3 regions of the Bacillus sp. GW823-FHT06B01 genome follow, and region 3 is predicted to be linked to each of the others. Evidence: predicted binding sites of a transcription regulator. Region 3 holds the regulator's gene; each other region holds the start of a gene.
What was found. The regulator NrdR, encoded in region 3, represses ribonucleotide reductase genes. The targets are predictions, from matches to a motif close to AACACNATATATNGTGTT.
Positions count from the first base shown of each region.

Region 1 (4,670 bases), on a different contig from region 3:
AAATATATTAAATACAAAATTAACATAAAAGCACACGATTTATATATAAATCGTGTGCTTTCTTTTTAAGATATAGAAATTTTGATGTTTAATGTTTTTACGAGGTGTGCATAAGGTTCGCCTACAAGCATAACGATTTGATCTTTTTTATAACCTAGTTTTTCATATAGTGAATAGGCACGTTTGTTTTCTAAATTAACAAGTAATGCGATTTTTTCATGCTCCTTTTCAGTTGCATGGATTTCAGCAGCTTCAATTAATTGAGAACCGATTCCTTTTCCGCCATATGCACTTGAAACTGATAATGTATCAATGTAATATTCATCAAGTTCAGCTTCTTTTTCTAATGTAATTGATTCATCTTTATGTAATTCTCTTAAGTAATGTACAATTGGTGCATCAAGACTTGTTGCTTCACTACCGTGATAAGCGACAATAACCCCAACTGCAACCCCGTCTTGTACATATACAAAACAGTTTTCATAGCTCAGTCGATTTCTCTCTTTTGAGAACCATGTTTCAAGTCCTAGTAATACTTCTGTCTCAACTGTGCTGCCTGTGATTTTTTCAGCAATTTCGTGCAGAGCGTTATATAATAAAGGTGCAATTGCCTTCGCATCTGTCTTTTTTGCTTTCCGAATCATAGTATCCCTCCTAATTCTATTTATATATTGTAGCATAGTGGTATGGAACTTTGCATAATTGAATGCTGAAATGATTGATATAGAGAAGTAGCTATGTTAGTATATGATATTTAGTGGACATATACTAAAGAGATCTTTTTTGAAAAATAATGAAAATGAAATGAAGGTATAGCACCTGGATAATTTTACAGTTGTTGACCTATAGAATATACGATAAAATAAAATATTGCATAGAGGTGAAATACATGGATAAAGAATTAGCAAATGCAATTTTGGATCAGCTGAAAAATGGTGAAATAAAGGAGTATGTTGTTACGAAAGATGTATTTTATACGTTCAGAGAAGTTGTAGTAAGTCGAGAAGATTTTAAACATATTATTGGGAACGCACAGCGCGGCGGACAAGTAATTTATACATATTCAGAAACGCCACGTTCGTAACTAGAAGAATATAGGGAGGAGAATTATGGGCGATTTTAAACAAGGCATATTACCGCATTGGGATTATATGTGGAAAGATAGAGCTGGCAATAGGTTTATGGGGATGGTCATGTATCCAGAGAAACGAAAGTGTTCGGCAAAAATGCTTCAGAAAATAAAAAGAGCATATGAAGAGGCTATAGAAATTAAAGTAACCGTACAAGTTCAACATACATTTCAGTATGTAGAAGGAATGATTGTGTACTTTGATGAAGAAGCTCCTGTATGTACAATGATTGATAAAGATGAAAATCCACATCATATATTTGTAAAAGATATTTTGCGCATTGAGCACTCAGAATAATCTTTTCATAAATAAGTTGAATTTCCATAATAATAATCTTTTTCTATAATAGTTATCTTTTAGTATGTAACGCGAACCGAAAGTATATGTATAATATTTAATAAAGTAAAACTGATAAATGTAATCGTTTTTTAGAACAGATTATCGTTTCATGTCTGTTCTTTTTTGCGTGATGCTGGAGAAATATATTCCTCCAGCATTTGCCGTTTTATGACAAAATATATTGGTAACTTTTTTAAAAATAAGGTTAAATTCGTTGACAACTTTTTTGAAAAGCACTTTATTGACATGAGTTTTAGAATGTTGTTTCATAGTCATTGTATTGAAAAAAATCGACTGTCTTGTCGAAAAGTAAAATTTAAAAAAAGAAAGAATTTATACATATATCTTGTGTCTTATTTTGAAACGTAATACAATATATAGAGAAATCAAGAAACAACATACAGAGAGTATAGATTGGAGAGGGAGGGTCGGAAATGATAGTTGCATATGATTCTATGACAGGAAACGTGAAACGTTTCATTCACAAATTAAATATGCCGGCCGTTCAAATTGGTGAAGATCTAGTAATAGATGAAGACTTTGTTTTAATTACGTATACAACAGGTTTTGGCAATGTACCAGAACGTGTTTTAGAATTTTTAGAGCGCAATAATGAAAAATTAAAAGGCGTATCTGCAAGCGGCAATCGTAACTGGGGAGACATGTTCGGTGCAAGTGCTGACAAAATTTCTGCTAAATATGAAGTGCCTATTGTATCAAAATTTGAGTTATCAGGAACAAATAATGATGTAGAATATTTTAAGGAAAGGGTGCGGGAGATTGCGACACATTGAACTGAATAATGAAATCACGCAAATGCAGGACGGTTTTTATCAGCTTCATAAAGATAAAGAGGCATTAGAAGTCTTTATGGAAGAAGCTAGAGAAAATACCGTTCATTTTAATAGCGTGGCAGAGCGAATGGAGTATATGAAAGAATATGATTACTATTACAACGTTCTGGACGAGTATAGCTTGGAGGAAGTAGAAGAGGTATATAACATCGCTTATGGTGAAAACTTCGAGTTCCAATCTTATATGGCAGCATCTAAGTTCTACAAAGATTATGCGTTAAAAACAAATGATCAAAAACAATACTTAGAAAGCTATGAAGATCGTGTAGCAATTGTTTCATTATACTTAGGACGCGGTGATGTTGCGAAGGCAAAACACTTCGCAAGCATGATTGTAAAACAAAACTACCAACCAGCGACACCAACCTTTTTAAATGCGGGACGAAGCAGAAGAGGAGAAATGGTGTCTTGTTTCTTGTTAGAGATGGATGATAGCTTAAATTCAATCGGCTTTAACATTAATACTGCAATGCAATTATCAAAAATCGGCGGTGGAGTAGCTTTAAACTTGTCTAAGCTACGTGCACGCGGTGAGCAAATTAAAGGTATCGATAACGCTGCAAGTGGTGTAGTACCTGTTATGAAATTACTTGAAGATTCGTTTTCATATGCAAATCAACTTGGGCAACGAAAAGGTGCCGGTGCAGTATACTTAAACATTTTCCATTGGGATATTATTGAATTCCTTGATACAAAAAAAATAAATGCCGATGAGAAGAGCCGTATTCAGTCTCTATCAATCGGAATTATCGTTCCAAGTAAGTTCTTTGAGCTTGCTGAGAAAAACGAACCTTTCCATGTTTTCGCGCCTTATACGGTGTATAAAGAATACGGAAAGCATTTAGATGATATAGACATTGATGAAATGTACGATGAATTAATGAGCAATCCGAAAGTGAAGAAGAAGCCGCTAGATATTAGTGCACGTGATATGCTTATTAAAATTGCTATGATTCAGCTTGAGTCTGGTTACCCATACTTAATGTTTAAATCAAATGCAAATAACCAACATCCACTGAAGGATATTGGAACTGTGAAGATGTCGAACTTGTGTTAAATATGTAGCACCTTCTAGTAGAAATGCTAGTCGAAAACTCCGTTAAACGGGGAAAGCCTCAAATTTGAGGTAACCTACCGTGCTAAATCTTATCTTAGAATGAAAATATAAAAGTTCAGAATGTATCTTATTATTTTGTATAGCAGAGTTATGGGACAACATAAAGTAATAAGATACATTCTGAAGTATGTAAGATAAGTAAAAGCCTAACGACTATCCCTTATGGGAGTAGAGCGCAAGCGATTGGCGTTCGAAAAGCGGAGCACCTAATCAGGTAATGCTGTAGGTGATGATATAGTCTGTCCTGTATGGTGACATACAGCAGTTGCATGAGCAACGGACTGAGGAGTAGCGGACTCGGTTGAACATTCGAGACAGAAATCTTCCAGCTTCAAGAAACTTCTGAAATAAATGATTACGGTACAGATGATATTATCCGTCGTGATATTAACTGTAATTTAGGATCGTTAAATATCGTGAATGTAATGGAAAATAAAGAAATTCGTGAAGCTGTTCATGCGGGAATGGAAGCTTTAACAGCTGTGTCTGATATGACGATCATTCCGAATGCACCAACTGTGAAAAAAGCAAATGATGAGCTTCATTCAGTTGGACTTGGCGCAATGAACTTACACGGATATTTATCAAAAAACAAAATCGCATATGAAAGTGCAGAAGCGAAAGAGTTCGCTCGTACATTCTTTATGATGTTAAATTACTACTCTATTGAAAAAAGTATGGAGATCGCTAAAGAAAAAGGCGAAACATTTAAAGACTTCGATAAGTCTGATTATGCGAATGGCACATACTTTGAAAAGTACGAAACGACAGATTACAGCCCAGTAACTGAAAAAGTTCAGCAACTATTTGAAGGAATTCATATTCCAACAAAAGAAGATTGGACAAGTTTAAAAGAGCAAGTGAAGAAGAATGGATTATATAATTCATACCGTCTTGCTATCGCTCCAACACAATCTATCAGTTACGTTCAAAATGCAACTTCAAGCGTAATGCCGATCGTAAGTCAAATCGAATCAAGAACATATGCGAATGCGACAACATATTATCCAATGCCGTATTTATCAAAAGATACGTTCTGGTACTATAAATCTTCTTACGATATGAATCAGTTTAAATTAATTGATTTAATCGCAGAAATCCAAGAACATATTGACCAAGGAATTAGTACAATTCTTTACGTTAATAGTGATATTTCAACACGTGAGTTAGCACGTTACTACATCTATGCACATAAAAAAGGCTTGAAGAGTCTTTATTATACGAGAACAC
Region 1 is NZ_JBXAHR010000003.1:570,278-574,947, forward strand. It holds gene AC1Q8N_RS16105 (histidine phosphatase family protein) at 1-28, shown strand, start outside; gene AC1Q8N_RS16110 (GNAT family N-acetyltransferase) at 66-644, opposite strand; gene ykzS (protein YkzS) at 890-1,084, shown strand; gene AC1Q8N_RS16120 (hypothetical protein) at 1,110-1,427, shown strand; gene nrdI (class Ib ribonucleoside-diphosphate reductase assembly flavoprotein NrdI) at 1,904-2,263, shown strand; partial or broken gene AC1Q8N_RS16130 (ribonucleotide reductase barrel domain-containing protein) at 2,250-3,377, shown strand; gene AC1Q8N_RS16135 (ribonucleotide reductase barrel domain-containing protein) at 3,761-4,670, shown strand, end outside.
Region 1: the regulator NrdR is predicted to act here: its motif matches at 1,837-1,854, upstream of nrdI (class Ib ribonucleoside-diphosphate reductase assembly flavoprotein NrdI).

Region 2 (4,670 bases), on a different contig from region 3:
ATTGGTATTGTTGAAGGTTGTAAATAAGCGATGGATTCTACTGCGCGTTTTGTCCCTTTTGGTATATATAATTGCTGTCCAACATGAAGAATGGATTTTAAAGATAAGTTATTGACCTTAGCTAAACTAGCGAGAGGTACGTTATATGTTTGAGAGATTCGATATAGGCTATCGCCAGGCTGTACATAATAATTATTCCCTTTCGTATTAACGATCAGTGCCTGACCTACAACGAGTGTTTCAGCTGGATTTAGTCCATTGTCCTTTACTATTTCGTCAGGTGTTGATCCGTACTTTGATGCCAAGCTATATACGCTATCACCGCTACGAACAGTTACAATTTGAATCATATGCTTGCTCCTTTCAGTAAAAGATTCACTGTTTTTATTTTATTTTTGATGTCACTGTATTATGATTAAATGTATGCAAGGTAGCAGAAGTGAAAGAAGGCGAATACATATGTTTGTAGCAGAACATGAAGTTGAAATCCGTTATGCGGAAACAGATCAAATGGGTGTTGTTTACCATTCAAACTATTTGGTGTGGCTTGAACTAGGTCGCACGAAACTTATACAAGATTTAGGATTTTCATATGTTGAAATGGAGAAAGAGGGAATTATTTCTCCTGTGTTAGATTTGCAAATTTCATATCGTAAAGCGATGCGTTACGGAGAAAAAGCAATTGTGAAAACGTGGATTGATACTGTTAGTCCGCTTCGCGTTGTATATGGTTATGAAATATATAACGGTGAAGGTGAACTTTGTATTACTGCAAGTACGACGAATATTTGCGCGAAAAAAGAAGGGTTCAGGCCCGTATCATTTAAAAAGTTATATCCTGAGTGGTATGCGAAATATGAGGAAATTAAGAAAAAATAAAAAAGCGTGGCAGAAGCCACGTTTTTTTATTTTTCATAATTAAATTGCGGGAAATCATCACCGTCGTTAAAGGTAACAGCTAAATTATGTCCATCGAAGAACCACTCATCATCGCCTTCAATAAAGAAGTTAATACCTTCTTCTTGAGTTTGAACAGCAGGATGTGCAGGATCATCTTTACGAATACCTAAAGAAAGTCCTTTTTGCACAGTACTGCAACCGCCGTATTGTACGAAAAGGCGTAGTGTTTCACCCGATTGTAAGTTTAATTCGTTTTTATACCATTGTGCTGCTTCTTTTGTTACGGAAAGATTCATGTATAGTTCCTCCAAATTATGTTGCTTTTTCTTTAGTATAAAAAATAACGCAAAAAGACGCTATTAATATGCTTCACGTTTTCTTTTTGCGTTATGTGGGTTACGATCTTATTTTTGCTTTTTTGAAAAGTTTGCTTTCGGTTCAGTTTTATTTATAATTCGTCCGATATTTGCACGGTGTTTATAAATAACCATACCTGCTAATAAACACATCGCAATAATGAAGATTTTATCCCCGCTAACAATGGATGCAATAACAGCAACGACGGCTGTTACCATAGAAGAAAGTGATACGTATCTTGTTGTAAATAAAAGGCTGAAAAAGACAACAGCTAATATTGCAAAAACAACTGGAGAGTAGCATAATAGCACGCCAGCAGAAGTTGCAACAGCTTTACCACCACGGAATTTCGCGAAAATCGGATACACATGTCCAAGAACAGCTGCTAATCCGAACCATAGTGGGTGAACATCTAAACCGAAAATAAGCGGTAGACTTGTTGCTAATGTACCTTTTAAAATGTCAGCAATTGTAACGATAAAACCTGCTTTTTTCCCTAGTGTGCGGAATGTATTTGTCCCGCCTAGATTACCGCTTCCATGCTCACGAATATCGATTCCGTAGCCGATTTTCCCAACGACTAGTGCGAATGGAATCGAGCCAAGTAAGTAGGCAACGATAAATAAAAGATATGTAATAACCATAAGTTCAGTCTCCTTTATTCAAATGTGTTGATAAAGGGTAAAAAGAGTTTTTCCCGTATATTGTACCATACATTTGTAAAGAGCACATTTCTTTTTTGTAAATGAAAAATTCATTATTTCGTGAAAAAAATTTCACAGGAATGTTACATTTCTCACAGAAACACCAAGACTATATGTAGTAACATTTTAATCAAAAGACAACAACATATTGGTGGAGGGTTATAAATGTTACAACGAAATGTACGTGGAGAAGAATTAATGAGAGTGTTTGAGACGATTGTCCACGGTAGTGAGCAAGATTTAATGCAAGAAAATGCAAATGTAGATGGTCGCTCTCCAATGGGAGTAATGGGAACGTTCGCATCAGAGAGTGCGAAATATTATGCAGTTGAAAATTTATTGTCAGATCAAGTGAAAAAAGCGATAAATCAAAATATATTATATCCACATGACTTAGATTTTTATGCGACAGGAACGACGACTTGTTCGCAAATTCCGTTAGCGCAAATGCTTGCGGACGGTTTTCATACCGGACATGGGCATATGAGACAACCGCAGGATATTAAAAGTGCATTGGCTCTTTCGTCTATTATTTTTCAAGCGAATCAAAATATGCAGCACGGTGGTCAATCATTTGCACTCTTTGATATTGATTTAGCTCCATATGTGAGAAAAACAGTAGCGAGACATAAGAAACGATTACAGTCATATCCGCTTACGAAAGAACAAATAGAAGAATTTGCATGGGAAGAAACAGAAAATGATACGTATCAGGCGTGTGAAGCTTTCGTTCATAATTCAAATAGTATGCACAGTAGGGGCGGGGGACAAGTACCGTTTATTTCTATTAATTATGGAACAGACACATCAAAAGAGGGACGGTTATTAGTTAGACAACTTTTAAAAGCGACACAAGCTGGTCTTGGTAAAGGAGAAACACCAATTTTTCCGATTCAAATTTTTAAAATGAAAAAAGGTGTGAACTTTGAAGAATGTGATCCGAACTATGATTTATTTGAATTAGCGTTAGAGACAACGGCGGAACGATTATTCCCTAACTTTTCATTTTTAGATGCGCCATTTAATGCAGTGCATTATAACGGAAGACCGGAAAGTGAAGTATGTTATATGGGATGTCGTACCCGTGTTATGTCTAACATACATGGAGAAGAAACAGCGATTGGAAGAGGCAATTTATCATTTACGTCTATCAACTTAGTGAAATTAGCGTTAATTAGTGGTTCAAAAGAAGCATTTTTTGAAGCGTTAAATTATTACCTAGACTTAGGAATTAAGCAATTATTAGAGAGATTTGAGTATCAATGTACGAAGCGAGCAAGAGATTTTCGATTTTTATATTCACAAGGTGTATGGCGCGGTGGAGAGAATTTACAGCCTGAAGATTCTGTAGCATCCATTTTAAAGCAAGGGACGTTAAGTCTTGGTTTTATCGGTCTTGCGGAGTGCTTAGTAGCTTTAACAGGAAAGCATCATGGAGAAGATGAAGAATCATGGAAACTCGGGTATGAAATCATTTCCTTTATGAGAGATAGAATGGATAAAGCGACGGAAGAACATGAACTGAATTTCTCAGTAATTGCAACTCCTGCAGAAGGGTTATCAGGGAAGTTTGTGAAAAAAGATAGAGAAGAATTTGGTGTGATTAGCGGTATAACGAACCATAATTATTATACGAATTCATTCCATATCCCAGTTTACTATAGCATTCAAGCGATAAATAAAATTCGTTTAGAAGGACCTTTCCATGCCCTATGTAATGGGGGACATATTACGTATATTGAGCTAGACGGAGCAGCTATGCATAACAAACAGGCGTTAAAACAAATTGTACGAGCGATGGCAGATCATGGCGTTGGATACGGTTCAATTAATCATCCTGTTGACCGTTGTAAGTGCTGCAGTTATCACGGAGTTATTGGAAATGAATGCCCAAGTTGCGGAAATGAAGACGAGGCTAATATAGAAAGAATTCGCCGTATTACAGGCTATCTTGTAGGAGATATGTCGAAGTGGAATAGTGCAAAACGTAGTGAAGAGATGGATCGGGTGAAGCATCAATGAAAGTGATGAATATCATTCATGATAGTGTAGTAGATGGAGAAGGGTTGCGGACAGTCGTGTTTTTTGCGGGCTGTCCGCATCGTTGTTTCGGTTGCCATAATCCGAAATCGTGGAATATTTGTAATGGAACTGAAATGACAGTAGTAGAAATTGTGAAAGAGATTGCAAGTAATTCATTAACTGATGTAACATTTTCAGGTGGAGATCCATTTTTTCAAGCTGCTGAAGTGAAAAAAGTAGCAAAAGCTGTGAAAGACTTGAAAAAAAATCTTTGGATGTATACAGGTTATACGTTAGAAGAGATACAGAGTTCTCAAAATAATGATATGATAGAGTTGTTACATTATGGGGATGTTTTAGTCGATGGAAGATTTGAAATCGAGAAAAAAGATTTAACACTTCCATTTCGCGGAAGCTCCAATCAACGTATTATTCGATTGAAAGAGTAAAAAGGCGGGATAGATGATATGAATAAAACAGTATTACTAGTTGAAGATGAAAGAAGATTACGTGAAATCGTTAGTGATTATTTTCGTAATGAAGGCTTTGAAGTAATCGAAGCAGAAGATGGAAAAAAAGCGTTAGAATTATTTGCAGAGCATGAAATTGATTTAATTATGTTAGATATAATGTTACCAGAAATAGATGGATGGTCTGTTTGTAGACGAATTAGAAAAGAATCAGCAG
Region 2 is NZ_JBXAHR010000005.1:77,573-82,242, forward strand. It holds gene AC1Q8N_RS21955 (glycoside hydrolase family 18 protein) at 1-350, opposite strand, end outside; gene AC1Q8N_RS21960 (acyl-CoA thioesterase) at 460-879, shown strand; gene AC1Q8N_RS21965 (HesB/YadR/YfhF family protein) at 906-1,196, opposite strand; gene plsY (glycerol-3-phosphate 1-O-acyltransferase PlsY) at 1,305-1,901, opposite strand; gene AC1Q8N_RS21975 (anaerobic ribonucleoside triphosphate reductase) at 2,127-3,983, shown strand; gene nrdG (anaerobic ribonucleoside-triphosphate reductase activating protein) at 3,980-4,432, shown strand; gene AC1Q8N_RS21985 (response regulator transcription factor) at 4,451-4,670, shown strand, end outside.
Region 2: the regulator NrdR is predicted to act here: its motif matches at 2,067-2,084, upstream of AC1Q8N_RS21975 (anaerobic ribonucleoside triphosphate reductase).

Region 3 (4,670 bases):
CGCTTGCAAAAGTTCTTCCGCACTTAAACGGAAAACTTCATGGTATGGCACTTCGTGTACCAACGCCAAACGTGTCTCTTGTTGACTTAGTAGTAGATGTAAAACGTGATGTGACAGTTGAAGCTATTAATGAAGCATTCAAAACTGTTGCAAACGGTGCGTTAAAAGGCATTGTAGAATTCAGCGAAGAGCCTTTAGTATCTATTGACTTTAATACAAATACACACTCAGCTATTATTGATGGTTTATCTACAATGGTAATGGGTGATCGTAAAGTGAAAGTACTTGCTTGGTATGATAACGAGTGGGGCTACTCTCGTCGTGTTGTAGATCTTGTAACGTTAGTTGTTGACGAATTAGCGAAGCAAAAAAATGTGCAACATATTTAAGTGAATAAGGGAGAGGGCAAGTGAATATTTGCCCTCTTTTTTTATTTTTTTCTGAAAAGGAAAAAAATTATAGGAGTATATTTTTGAAAGTGGACATACCACGAAACGTTGTGATTACTGTATTTGTGAATCATTTATTATTTTTAGGGAAAAGTAAAGAGGAAAATATGACAGAAAATCGAAAAAACTGTTGTTGCAAAATGAAAATAAACAAAGTATACTAACACTCGTAAACTTAAGAGCTGAGGTACGTAGTCACTACTTAAAGGGTTAGGACCTCTCTGGACTAACTTTCCCCCGTGGTAGTGGAGCAAGCCAAATTGCAAATTAGTTTTCAATTCGAACAGTTAGAATAAATTTACAAGGGGGAACTGTAGAATGGATACTATGGATACGATGGGTCGTCACGTAATCGCTGAACTTTGGGATTGTGATTTCGACAAGCTTAATGACATGCCGTATATTGAACAATTATTTGTGGATGCAGCACTGAGAGCTGGTGCTGAAGTGCGTGAGGTTGCTTTCCATAAATTTGCACCACAAGGTGTAAGTGGAGTAGTAATTATTTCGGAATCACATTTAACAATTCATAGCTTTCCGGAGCACGGTTACGCAAGTATTGATGTTTATACTTGTGGGGATCGTATTGATCCAAATGTTGCTGCAGAATATATTGCAGAAGGTTTAAACGCGAAAACGCGTGAGAGCATCGAGCTTCCTCGAGGCACTGGTAGCTTCGAAATTAAGCAGAGAGAAACAAAAGCTCTTTAAAAAAGAACATAATTGATTTAAAATGTAAAGAGGTGTATAATGCACCTCTTTTTTAGTTTATAAAAAAGGAAAAATATAACGTACTCGTTAGTGAGATAAATTGAGCTCTTACGAATAAGTTATCACCCCATCTACCATCTTATTTTTGAAAACGAGATGATAAAAAAATGTGCTTAAACTTAAAGTGGTAAGAGAGTTAGAATGAGTTATATAATATTGTATATATATTGTCAGATGAAGTAAGTAGAGAAAAAATAAAGAGTATAGTGTAAAGGAGTGAATATATTGCGTTGTCCATCCTGTTCGCATAATGGTACAAGAGTGTTAGATTCGCGTCCGGTAGACGAGGGGCGCTCTATTCGAAGAAGGAGAGAGTGTGAAAGTTGTTTAAGTCGCTTTACGACATTTGAAAGAGTAGAAGAGTCACCTCTTATCGTTGTAAAAAAAGAAGGCACACGAGAAGAATTTAATAAAGAAAAGATTTTGCGCGGCTTAATTAAAGCGTGCGAAAAAAGACCAGTATCTTTAAGACAATTAGAAGAAGTAACTCAAAGTGTGGAACGTGAACTTCGTAATTTAGGTATATCAGAAGTGAAAAGTGATATGATTGGTGAAATTGTTATGGAAGAACTGCGTGATATTGATGATGTTGCTTACGTGCGTTTTGCTTCTGTATATCGCCAATTTAAAGATTTAAATGTATTTATTGAAGAATTAAAAGATATACTGCAAAAAGAAAGAGAGTAGAAGTTGTATTTTATTCTCTTTACATACCGTAGTAATGAGATAAGAGAGCTAGAAGCGAAAGCTAATAGCTCTTTTTCGCTAAGTAATTATATAATGAAGATAGAACGAATGAAGTAGAGGATAGATTGGATGAGAGAAAGGAAAAGCAAGAATGGAAAAACAGTCATGGATGGAGCTATTGCCAATTGATCGTTATAAAGTAAGTGCGAAAGGGTTATTGCATAATTACGACCGAAAAGTGTTAACGATGTTGTATCAGCCGTTAATAGGTAGTAGAGCTTTTAGTTTGTACATGACGCTATGGGGAGAGTTAGAGCAAGATCGTGTGTTTGGAAAAGAGAATACACATCATTCCCTTATGGTGACCATGCAGATGCAGCTTCCCGAAATATATGAGGAACGAGTAAAGTTAGAAGCAATTGGGCTTTTGAAGGTATATATTAAGAAAGAAAAAGATATTCGAATGTTTATATACGAATTGCAACCACCTTTATCTCCGAAGCAGTTTTTTGATGATATTGTGTTAAGCATCTTTTTATACAATCGATTGAGTCGGACAAAATATAATCAAGTAAAGCAATATTTCTTAGAAGAAGAATTTGATTTTGCTTCTTATGAAAATGTTACGCGTTCTTTCAATGATGTGTTTGGTTCGTTTAATCCAGGACAGCTTGAGCATGCGCAAGAAGATCTTCGTATTCCAAAAACGACAGCTATGCCAAGTAACGAGAAGGGAGACGCTCCAAAAGTTTGGAATGATTTCTTTGATTTCTCCTTATTTGTAGATGGCTTGTCCGCTCTTGTCCCTAAAAAGGCGATTACAGATCAAGTTCGAGAATGTGTCAGTACACTTGCTTACGTGTACGATGTAGATGTGTTATCGATGCAAAATATCGTTCTTGGTACGGTGACAGAGATGCAGACAATTGATATCGAAAGGCTTAGAAAAGGAGCACGTGATTGGTATCAGTTCGAAAACGGTCAAGCGTTACCTGTATTAAGTGAAAGAGTACAACCTCACGCTGCACGTATGATGGAAGGAAAAGAGCCTTCTACGCAAGAAGAGATGTTAATAAAACAGTTAGAGGAAATCTCACCAAAACAACTATTAAAAGAAATCTCTGGTGGTGCAGAGGCGACAAAGGCTGACTTACAGATCGTTGAAGATGTAATGATCAATCAAAAATTAACGCCAGGTGTTGTGAATGTACTTATTTATTACGTTATGCTACGCTCAGATATGAAGCTTGCGAAAACGTATGTGGAGAAAATTGCTGGGCATTGGGCACGTAAAAAGGTCGGTACAGTAGCTGAAGCAATGGCGTTAGCGAAAGAAGAAAACCGTCAATATCAAGAATGGGCTGAGACGAAGAAAAAAGGCCGTACGTCGAAGAAAACGATAAGAAAAGAAATGGTACCAGATTGGCTGAAAGAAGAGCCGAAAGAACAAGAGAAAGAAATAGTGAAGAAAGATGTAAGTAAGAAAAAAGATGCAAGTACGTTAGATGATGAACGAAAACGACTAGAAGAAGTGTTAAAAAAATATAAGCGTGATTAATAGAAGAGAATGAACGCTCTTTGAGGTGAGAAAATGGAGCATATTCAAAATTCATTTGCAAAGTTAATGGAAAATAAAAATTTTAAAAATAGATATGAAGTATTAAAGGCGGAAGTAATGGCGCATCCGCGTGTGAAAGAATTTATAGACGAACATCAAGGTGAAGTAACAACTTCTATGATTGAGCGCAGCCTTGTGAAGTTATACGAATATATTGGACAAAGTGTAGGTTGTGCGGATTGTCCGGATCTAGGTTCGTGTAAAAACATGCTGCAAGGATATGAGCCAAAGCTCGTTATCCAAGGGAAGATGATTGATATTCAATACGATCGTTGCGTTAGAAAAGTAGCATATGACGAGAGAAAGAAATATGAAAAACTCGTTCAAAGTGTATATATGCCAACTGACATTTTACAGGCAACGATGGAAAACTTAGATCCTTCAGATTTAGATGCGCGTATTGATGCAATTGGTGCAGCTAATGAATTTTTAAGTACATATGAACCTGGTAAAAAAGTACAAGGTTTATATTTGTACGGTAAATTTGGTGTAGGGAAAACGTATTTGTTAGGAGCAATGGCGAATGAACTTGCTCAAAAGAAAATAAGTTCGATGCTCGTATACTTCCCTGAATTTTTACGTGAAATTAAAAGTTCGATTCAAGATAATTCGATTGGGGAAAAGATTGATGCGGTGAAACGCGTACAAGTTTTAATGCTAGATGATATCGGAGCAGAAGCGATGTCAAGTTTTGTGCGTGACGATGTGCTTGGTGCAATTTTGCAATTCCGTATGTTAGAAAACTTACCGACGTTCTTTACGTCTAACTTTGATTTCAAGGAATTGGAACATCATTTAACGTATACACAGCGTGGTGAAGCAGAACAAATGAAAGCAGCACGTATTATGGAACGAATTAAATATTTAGCGAAGCCGATTCCGATTGGCGGGAAAAACCGACGTCATAAGTAAAGAGTAAGCTGAAAAGCTTGCTCTTTTTTTCGTTTTGAACACTTCTCAGAATAGGTGAATTGCAAAACGAAAAACTTCTTATAGAAAATTCATTGTAGCTTGTATCATTTTTTTCTCCCTCCCTTAATATATATAAAATTAGCAAGCCATATTGAGTGGAGTTTCTAACGATAGGAAATGTAATTCTACTAAGAGTGAACTTCACGCGGGACGGACTCTTATAGGATTTGTAA
Region 3 is NZ_JBXAHR010000002.1:293,420-298,089, forward strand. It holds gene AC1Q8N_RS08545 (glyceraldehyde-3-phosphate dehydrogenase) at 1-389, shown strand, start outside; gene speD (adenosylmethionine decarboxylase) at 777-1,160, shown strand; gene nrdR (transcriptional regulator NrdR) at 1,446-1,907, shown strand; gene AC1Q8N_RS08560 (replication initiation and membrane attachment family protein) at 2,059-3,465, shown strand; gene dnaI (primosomal protein DnaI) at 3,499-4,437, shown strand.